DNA from 3 places in the Rhodococcus mengyinensis genome. Region 1 is predicted to be linked to each of the others. Evidence: riboswitches for the same ligand, from Rfam matches in the RefSeq annotation. Region 1 holds a riboswitch; each other region holds the start of a gene.
What was found. A riboswitch is a leader RNA that binds a small molecule or an ion and turns the genes downstream of it on or off. The one in region 1 is predicted to bind cobalamin.
Positions count from the first base shown of each region.

Region 2: it holds a riboswitch for cobalamin, as region 1 does, so the genes downstream of both, ACNJ7E_RS15530 (CbtB domain-containing protein) here and ACNJ7E_RS28690 (ABC transporter substrate-binding protein) in region 1, are expected to answer to the same signal.
Region 3: it holds a riboswitch for cobalamin, as region 1 does, so the genes downstream of both, cobN (cobaltochelatase subunit CobN) here and ACNJ7E_RS28690 (ABC transporter substrate-binding protein) in region 1, are expected to answer to the same signal.

Region 1 covers NZ_JBLWIT010000125.1:63,479-66,730, forward strand. The annotation lists gene ACNJ7E_RS28685 (FecCD family ABC transporter permease) at 1-875, opposite strand, end outside; gene ACNJ7E_RS28690 (ABC transporter substrate-binding protein) at 872-1,879, opposite strand; cobalamin riboswitch at 1,975-2,113, opposite strand; gene ACNJ7E_RS28695 (MMPL family transporter) at 2,209-3,252, shown strand, end outside.
Region 2 covers NZ_JBLWIT010000084.1:34,874-38,125, reverse strand. The annotation lists gene ACNJ7E_RS15540 (DUF5996 family protein) at 1-937, shown strand, start outside; gene ACNJ7E_RS15535 (CbtA family protein) at 949-1,743, opposite strand; gene ACNJ7E_RS15530 (CbtB domain-containing protein) at 1,734-1,928, opposite strand; cobalamin riboswitch at 1,952-2,084, opposite strand; gene ACNJ7E_RS15525 (antibiotic biosynthesis monooxygenase family protein) at 2,136-2,450, opposite strand; gene ACNJ7E_RS15520 (alpha/beta fold hydrolase) at 2,483-3,238, shown strand.
Region 3 covers NZ_JBLWIT010000131.1:29,184-32,435, reverse strand. The annotation lists gene cobG (precorrin-3B synthase) at 1-1,106, opposite strand, end outside; cobalamin riboswitch at 1,113-1,255, shown strand; gene cobN (cobaltochelatase subunit CobN) at 1,312-3,252, shown strand, end outside.

The sequences.
Region 1 (3,252 bases):
ACCAGCAGACCGATGAAGCCGATGCCGCCTGCGACGGACACGGCGGCCCCGGCCAGCATCGACACACCGAGCAACTGCACGACGCGGAAGCGTCGCACGTTCATGCCGAGGGCGGCGGCGCCGTCGTCTCCCGCCTGCAGCAGGTCGATGCGGCTCGCGCTCAGCATCATCGCGGCCCCGACCGTCGCGAGTGCCACGGCCGGGAAGATCGCCGTCGACCAGCGCGAGTCGCCGAAACCGCCCGCCAGCCAGTACATCACCGAACTCAGTTGATGCTCGTCCGCGACGACCAGAATCGAGAACGTGATGAGAGCCGAGAACACCTGCGCCGACGCGACGCCCACGAGGATGACGGCCGTCGGCTGCGGATACCGTCCGCCGATCGCCAGCGACAGGAACAGCGGCACCATCGCGCCCAGGAACGCCGCGACGGGAACGGTGAACGCGCCCAGCGCTCCCACCCCGAGCCCGAGCACCGTCACCACCACCACGCCGAAACCGGCACCCGAGGACACGCCGAGCAGATAGGGATCGGCCAGCGGATTGCGGGTCACCGCCTGCGCCACGGCGCCTGCGAGGGCCAGCGCCGCACCGACGGTCGCCGCGGTCAGCGCCCGCGGCAGCCGGGAGTCGAGGACGATCGACTCCCGCGCCTGTGACCACCAGGACTCGAATGCGCCGGGGGCCACGCGGTGCGCGACGATCGCCCACACGTCGCCGACCGGGATGCGCACGGAACCGAACGACACCGCGAGGCCGACGACGAACAGGGTTGTCAGCACGAGCAGCACCGTCAGGCCCGCGAAACCGAGGCGTGCGCGGGCCGGGTGTGGTGCCTGCGCCGGTGGTGCCGCACGTTCTGCGGTGACAGTCATCGCGCGCCGACGTCGTCCGGATGAAGTGCCCGCGCGATCGTCTCCACCGACCGCACCAGGCGCGGGCTCTCGAAGAAGTCGTCGAGCGGCACCACCACGAAGCGGCCGGCCTTCACGGCGGGTGTCGTCGACATGATCGGGTGCGACTTCAGGAAGTCGATCTTCGCCTGCGCACTCGTCGTGCCGTAGTCGAGGACGACGATCGCCTCCGGGACGCGTTCACCGATGATCTCCCAGGTGGACTTCGAATACGGCTTCTCCCCTTCGGCGAAGAGGTTGGCCGCACCCGCGTGGTCCGCGATGAGCTGGCCGACTCCCACACCGCCGATCGTCAGCGGGACGTCCTCGCCGGAATCGTAGAAGAACGTCGGAACCGGGGCGGCGCCCGCGATCTCGTCGCGCACGGCCTGCAACCCGGACGTCACCCGGTCGGTGATCGCCCGCGCCCGGTCGGGGTCTCCGAGGATCTCGCCGAGCTGCTGGTAGTCGCTGCGCAGCAGACCGATGTCCGGGAAGCCCTGCCCGCAGTACTCGGAGAACAGGAAGGTGGGAATGCCCTGGTCGCCAAGGGATTCGCGCGACCGCCCCTCCTTCTCGTCGAACGCGCTCCGCATTCCGCCGACCACCAGGTCGGGGTCGAGGTCGAGGATCTGCTCCCGGGTCGGGTATTCCTTCGCGAGTTTCGGGATCTTCGCGAAGGCGTCCGCGAACTCGGGCAGCGGGGTCGCGTCGCCGTACCCTGTGCCGACGATGCGGTCGCCGGCCCCCATCTCGATCAGCACCTCGGTGACGTGATCGTTCATGCTGACGATGCGCTGGGGCGGGGCGTCGAACGTCTCCGTTCGATCGCAGTTGGTGACGGACACCGGCTCGGCGAAGGATTCTGCGGAAGCGGTCTGCCCCACGGACTCCCCGCGCGAACACCCGGCGACCACCAGCGCGGCCACCAGCGCGGCCACCGCGAGCGTGACCAGACCGGTACTTCTGAACAACTGACCGTGCATGTAAACCTCATTGCGGCTCAGAGCCACGAATGAGAAGTCAGCAGACGCCCGGTGCGGCGCCTGCAGGACTCCGCTTCGTAGACCACGACGAAAAGGATGTCGCACACCCCACGTCGGGTAATCGGGCTCGCCACCGAAATGATCTGGTGGCCTACCGTTGCGGGTCAGCGCCGGATTCGGACCGGCTTCCCCCGTGCGTGTGGCTGCAAGTGCGATGCCGAGTATGCACGATTTGCCGGGAGCCGCGTCACACCCCCGCCGGTGACACCCCGATCCGCACTACAGTCGGCAGTCGCAGCTGCCCGCCCCAGACACGCCGGAGATGACGCATGACACGTTGGGCCTCGACCGTTGTTTCACGCAAATGGTGGGTCCTGAGCCTCGCCGTCGTCGCCGTTCTGGTGAGCGGCGTGTGGGGCACCGGTGTCTTCGCGAAACTCAGCTCGGGCGGGTTCACCGATCCCGGTAGCGAATCCGCCGAAGTGGCCCGGATCGTCCAGGACAACCTGGGTCCGCAGACGCCGGACATCATCGCCATCTACACGGCACCCGAGGGGAAGACCCTGGACGACATCGGCCCCGAGGTCACCGCGAGTCTCGACCGGTTCGCCGCCGAGGTGCCGACGTACTCGGTGACCTCGTACTGGACCGCGGACGCGGCGAGAAAGCAGCTGATGGTGTCGGAGGACGGCACCAAGGCGTCGGCCGCGATCACCGTCGACCCCGACGCCGGGATCACCGCCGCCACGTTCGACGACCTGTTGCCGAAGCTCGAGGTGGAGGGCATCGACACCGAGTTCGCGGGCAATTCGGTGGTGGGTGTGGCGTTCAACAACCGGCTGCAACAGGACCTGGTGCTGGCCGAGGCGATCGCGCTCCCGATCACTCTCGTGTTGCTGGTCTTCATCTTCGGCGGTCTGGTGGCCGCGGCCGTTCCGGTGTTCGTCGGGCTGCTCTCGATCTTCAGCGCCCTGGCCACCCTGCGTCTGCTGACCCTGTTCACCGACGTCAGTTCGTTCGCGATCAACGTGGCGTCCCTGCTCGGCCTGGGGCTCGCGATCGACTACGGCCTGTTCATCGTCGGACGTTTCCGCGAGGAACTGGAGTCCGGCGCCGACGTCGCGGAGGCGACCCGGCGCACCGTCCTGACCGCGGGCCGCACCGTGCTGTTCTCCGGTCTGCTTCTCGTGTGCGCGTTCTCGGGCATGCTCGTGTTTCCGCAGGACGTGATCAAGTCGCTCGGGTTCGGTGCGATGGCCGCGGTCGCGAGCGCGGCGCTGCTATCGCTCACCGCGGTCCCGGCGCTGCTCGCGATCCTGGGTCATCGCATCAACGCACTGACCTGGCGCAAGGATGCGGCGCGGCGCGGGGAG
Region 2 (3,252 bases), on a different contig from region 1:
TGAGCAGACACGATCCGGAGATGCGTGGCCGGCGTTGAAGGTGGACGACTGGACGTCGACGCGGAACACCCTGCACATGTGGACTCAGATCGTCGGGAAGATCCGCTTGGCCCACGCACCGCTGATCAACCACTGGTGGCAGGTCCCGCTGTACGTGAGCCCCCGCGGTCTCACGACGTCGACGATTCCGTACGGCACCGACTGTTTCGACATCGAATTCGACTTCGCCGATCATCGACTGATGATCCGCACCAGCACGGGCGGTACCGGGACGGTTGCCCTCGAACCGAAGTCGGTGGCCGATTTCTATGCGGAGACGATGGACACGCTGGCCGAGCTGGGTGTGGCGACGACCATTCTGGCCCGGCCCAACGAGGTGGACCCCGCCGTCCCGTTCGCGGAGGACACGCAGCACTGTTCGTACGACGGTGAGTCGGTGCACCAGTTCTGGCGGCAGCTTGTGCAGGCCGACCGCGTCCTGCACGAGTTCCGTTCCCATTTCATCGGGAAGGTCAGTCCCGTGCACTTCTTCTGGGGTGCGCTCGACCTGGCCTGTACGCGGTTCTCCGGACGAACAGCACCGACTCACCCTGGGGGAGCGCCGAACTGCGGAGATTGGGTGATGGTCGAGGGGTACTCGCACGAGCTGAGCAGTTGCGGTTTCTGGCCCGGCGGTGGGGTCGAAGGTGCGTTCTACGCGTACGCCTACCCGGAGCCGGACGGGTTCGCCGACTACCCGGTCGGGCCCGACGGAGCGTTCTACAGCAAGGAGAACGGGCAGTTCCTGCTGCCGTACGAGACCGTCCGCACCGCAGACGATCCCGATGCCGCACTGCTGAAGTTCCTGCACAGCACGTACGACGCGGCCGCCGAGCGGGGTGCCTGGGACCGGGCCGCCCTGGAGGCGGACCCGGCCCGATGGGACAAATCCCGCTGACGCCCTGTGGGTCAGGCGGCGTTCGCCGGCGCGGGCGCCGTGGCCCGGGTGGCGCGCTCCGTGAGGAACGCGAATGCCAGTCCGAGAACCAGCCACAACGTGGCCTGCGTCGCGAGGGACGACAGCCGGAACTGCCACAGCAGCACTGCGGGGAAGTCGTCGCCCACTTCGTTGACGGTGGGCAGCACGAGGTAGCCGATGGTCACCACCACGAGGAAGGCGAGAACCGGCGCCGCGATTCGCACCGACAGGAATTCCTGCGCTGCGACGGCCTTCGCCGCGAAGACGGAGGCCACCACCGCGAGCAGACCCAGGACGACGGCGGCGAGCCACAGCCAGGTGCGCTGAGTGATCGTTTCGGGGTCTCCGACAGCCGGCGGGTTGGCGGGGTACTTGAAGAACGGCACCGCCTCGATTGCCAACCAGCCCAATGTGGCCAATGTCAGACCGAGCAACGGTCCCGACAGCATCGTCACTCGACGTGCGTAATTCGCGACGACGGCGAAGATCGCTCCCAGAGCCAGGCCCGCGAGGGACGTGGCGAGGAACAGCCCGAAGCGCTGTCCGTCACGGCTGACCAGTGCGTCTTCCTCGTCGTGCGAGTGCCCGGCCGGCTCGGCTGCCTGAGTGGCGTCGTGCGAGTGGACTTCGGCTTCGGCAGCGCTGTTCGACTCTTCGATCGCGATGGCCGCATCGATGTGCGACTCACCGAGGACGAACGCGACACCACCGGCCAGGATGCCTGCGATCAGGCCGGCCAGCAGACCGCGGATGAGGAGTTTCGCGAAGGAATCGGTCAGTGGCATGGCAGACCCAGGAGGTGGCGGCCGTCGTGCATCAGTTCATGCATGTACATGCCACTGCGCGAAATCGCGCCCTGGTCGAAACCAACGAGGTAAAGAGCGAGCATCGCGAACAGAACGATCGCGAAAGAGATGACGGCGAGACGGGTCGTGTCGACCGACGAGCCGGGTGCGTAGGCGAGTGCCATAGTTCCTCCTGGGATTTCGCGTCCCCTAGGTCCAGGCGATGGCCGCAGTATCTGGCTGTCGAGGTGGCTCCCGTGAAGGACTACTCCGATTTACAGTGGCGCGACCGCTCCGGGATTGCACCGGATTCCTGCCGAACCATCGCTTTGTCCTGCGAACTTTTGCACCCGGCGGGCCGTCGTGTCAATCCTCCCGCTCGGCCCAGTCTCTCAGCCCTTGTTCGCTGCCGCGACGTCGAGAACGACCTCGAACTCGAGCAGCGAAGCTCCGGACGCCACCGGCTTCTTCTGCTCACCCGCGTGCGCTTCTCTGGCCGGACCGTCGCGCCACGCCGCGAATGCCTCTTCGCTCTCCCACTGGGTGACGACGAAGTAGCGGTTCTCGCCCTTGACGGGGCGCAGAAGCTGGAATCCGAGGAAGCCGGGGGAGTTCTCCACGGCGTGCGCGCGCGCTGCGAAGCGCTTCTCGAGTTCGGGGCCTGCACCCTCGGGGATTTCGATTGCGTTGATCTTCACCACTGCCATGCGGGCGAGATTACTCCGCTAGCGTCGGAGGGGTGGCAGGTGAGAGTGCGTTGCACGACGAGGGTGGAACGGGACAGCCGATTCTGCTACTGCACGGGCTGATGGGCAGCGCGCGGACCTGGGGGCGGCACGTGCCGTGGTTGCGTGAGCACGGCCACGTCTTCACGTTCGACGCCGCAGGTCACGGCAGGCCCGCACCGTCGCGGTTGACGACGGAAGCGTTCGTGGAAGACCTCGCCGCCGCACTCGCGCCCTTCGCCGAGCCGTGGGTGGTGATCGGCCATTCGATGGGCGCCCTGCACGCGTGGTGCCTGGCGGCCGAACACCCCGCGAAGGTGTCGGCGCTTGTGCTCGAAGACATGGCCCCCGACTTCCGGGGCCGGACCGCCGCGGACTGGGCGGCGATGATCTCGAAATGGCCACAGCCGTTCGCGACGCGGGAGGACCTCTTCGAGTTCTTCGGTCCGGTTGCCGGACAGTACTTCCTGGACTCGTTCGAGAAACGCGCCGACGGCTGGTATCTGCACGGGGACGTCGACACGTTCCGTGACATCTCCGAGGAGTGGGGTGGCAGGCACTTCTGGGACCAGTGGGCGTCGATCACCGTTCCGGCCCTGCTGATCGAAGGGGAGTTCACGATCACCCCCGACGGTCAGATGCGGACCATGGCGGAGCGGCATCCCGGCGCCGAGTACGTCCGCATCGAGCAGGCCGGGCACCTCGTCCACGACGACCAGCCGGAGCAGTACCGGAAAGTGGTCGAGGAGTTCCTCGACGGGCTGGGCTGAGAGACACCTCGTCC
Region 3 (3,252 bases), on a different contig from region 1:
TCCGTGGCGACGACGTCGGCGACCTCCCCCTTGGGTCGCCCGCAGCACCGCTCGCAGCCCGACCAGTGCTGCCGGCCCTCCACCGGGAGTTCGCCGCGCGCGACGGCATCCCGCGCGTCGGACCGCACGTCGGCGAGCGCCCTCTCGCATCCGGGCTGCCCGGTGCAGGCACTGACGTTCAGCCAGGGGGAGTTCTCGTCGAAGATCAGGCCCATCGGGGCGAGGACCCGGACGACCTGCTCGGCGGACCACTCGTCGAGATCGCACAGCAGCACCGATTTCCACGGCGTGACGATCACCGGCTTCTCGACGGCGGCGAGGAACTCGGCCAGCCGGGCGTCGAGGATCCCGAACGCGAGACCGCCGCCGAGGGTCACGTTGCCGTCCGGTTGGTCCAGCCATCCGATCGGTGCCCGATGCTCGTCGAACCCGCTCACCGGGTCGGCGGTCGGTGCGAGCGTCAATGCCGACAGGATCCGTTCGACCCCGTCGGCGATCTCGGACAGCCGCCAGTGCTGATCGCGCAATTCCAGGAAGACGCGGGCGGCGTCGAGGAGCACCGCCACCGATTCCGTCGTCGTGATCCGGGCGCCGCTGTCGCGACCGGCGAGAACCAGGGCGACCTCCGTCTCGCTGACCGCATGGACGCCGAAATCGCCGCCGAGCGCCGACACGTCGCCGCGCCCGTCGTCGAGAGTGAACAGGGTGCGGCCGGGGAGGTCTGCCAACGCGGAGTCCGCGCACAACGTCCGGTCGAGTTCGTCGACCAGATCCCGCAGATCCGCGAGACCACCGATCCGGCCGGTCAGCGGCGAGACGAGGATGTTGCGGACCCGCTCGTGCGTCTCCGACGGCAGGAGACCTGCGTCGGCGAGGCGCCGGGCGAACTCCCGCGGGTCGCGGACCGCCCGCAGTTGCGCGTTGCCGCGGGAGGTCAGTTCGATCTCGCCGTTCCCGAGGTCGCGGGCCGATTCCGCGAGGGTCTGCAGCTGGGGGGAGGTCAGCACACCTCCGGGAAGGCGCACCCGCGCGAGCGCACCGTCCGCGGCCTGGTGGACCTGCAGCGCGCCGGGGCATGCATCGGGGCGGGAACGGGAGTCGACCATGGTCCCAGGTTACGTCCGGCCCCGGGTAGCATCTCCAGCACTTGCGACAGCAGGAGAGGAAGCCGGTGAAAATCCGGCGCGGTCGCGCCACTGTGAGCTCGCCGAAACCGGTGGGCGAGCCAGACCCTCACCTGCCGTCCTCCGACCTACGGTTCCGCACAGAACCACTGCCACGGGGCGCGACACCCCCAGGAAGGCTCCACACGTGATCCTGCTGCTCTCCACCTCCGACACCGACCTGCTCAGCGCACGCGCCAGCGGGGCGGACTACCGCTGGGCCAACCCGGCACGGCTGCTGGTCGAGGAGGATCTGCCGGGACTGCTCGACGGCGCCGACCTGGTCGTGGTGCGCATCCTCGGCGGCCGCCGGGCGTGGGAAGAGGGCCTCGACGCGGTCCTGGCCAGCGGACTGCCCGTGGTGGTCCTCGGCGGCGAGCACGCCCCGGACGCCGAGCTGATGGAGTGCTCGACGGTCACCGCCGGTGTGTCGGCGGAGGCGCACAACTATCTCGCCGAGGGCGGCGCCGACAACCTCGCCCAACTGCACCACTTCCTGTCGGACACCGTGCTGCTGACCGGTCACGGTTTCGAGGCGCCGATCCACCTGCCGAGCTGGGGCGTCGCGCCGTTCGCTCCCGCTGCGAACCCGGAGCGCCCCACGATCGCCGTTCTCTACTACCGCGCCCAGCACCTGGCCGGGAACACCCGCTACATCGAGGCGCTGTGCGACGCCGTCGACGCGGCGGGCGGCACCCCGCTGCCGATCTTCTGCGCGTCGCTGCGCACCGCCGAACCGGAGTTGCTGAACACTTTGCGCCGGGCGGACGCGATGGTGGTCACCGTGCTCGCCGCCGGCGGCACCAAGCCGGCCGGGGTCTCGGCAGGTGGCGACGACGAGGCGTGGGACGTCGCCGCGCTGGCCGCGCTGGACGTGCCGATCCTGCAGGGTCTGTGCCTGACCAGCAGCCGTGAGTCGTGGGAGTCCAACGACGACGGATTGTCGCCGCTCGACGTCGCCACCCAGGTCGCGGTCCCCGAGTTCGACGGTCGGCTGATCACGGTGCCGTTCTCGTTCAAGGAGATCGACGCCGACGGTCTCTCCACCTACGTTCCGGACGCCGAGCGCGCCTCCCGGGTGGCGGGCATCGCCGTCCGGCACGCCCGACTCCGGCACATCCCCGCATCCGACCGCCGGATCGCTCTGATGCTGTCGGCGTATCCGACGAAGCACGCCCGCATCGGCAACGCCGTCGGTCTCGACACCCCGGCCAGTGCGATCCGGTTGCTCACCGAGATGCGGACCGCCGGATACGACCTCGGCCCGGCGGACGGGCCGGATTCCGTGCCGGGTCTCGCCGCCCAGGACGGCGACGCGCTGATCCATGCCCTCATCGCCGCCGGCGGACAGGACCCGGACTGGCTGACCGCGGAGCAGCTCGAGGGCAACCCGATCCGGATCTCCGCCGCCCGCTACCGCGAGTGGTTCTCGGCGCTGCCCGCGGAACTGCGCGAGGGCGTCGAGGAGCACTGGGGACCGGCGCCGGGCGAACTGTACGTCGACCGCTCGCAGGATCCTGCCGGTGAAATCGTGATCGCCGCAATGCAGTTCGGGAATCTCGTGCTGATGGTGCAGCCGCCGCGCGGGTTCGGGGAGAAGCCGGTCGCGATCTACCACGATCCGGACCTGCCACCGAGCCACCACTACCTCGCCGCCTACCGGTGGATCGCCGCGGAAACCGCCGCCGGCGGTTTCGGCGCCGACGCGGTCGTCCACCTCGGCAAGCACGGAAACCTCGAATGGCTGCCCGGCAAGACGCTCGGCATGTCCGCGTCGTGCGGCACCGACGCCGCGCTGGGCGACCTGCCGCTGATCTACCCGTTCCTGGTCAACGATCCGGGCGAGGGCACGCAGGCCAAGCGCCGCGCCCATGCGACGCTCGTCGATCACCTGATCCCGCCGATGGCCCGCGCCGAGAGCTACGGCGACATCTCACGACTCGAGCAGCTCCTCGACGAGCACTCGAACATCTCCGCGCTCGACCCGTCCAAGCTGCCTGCCATTCGCCAGCAGATCTGGACGCTGATGCGTGCCGCCAAGATGGATCACGACCTCGGACTCGAGGAACGGCCCGACGAGGACGTGTTC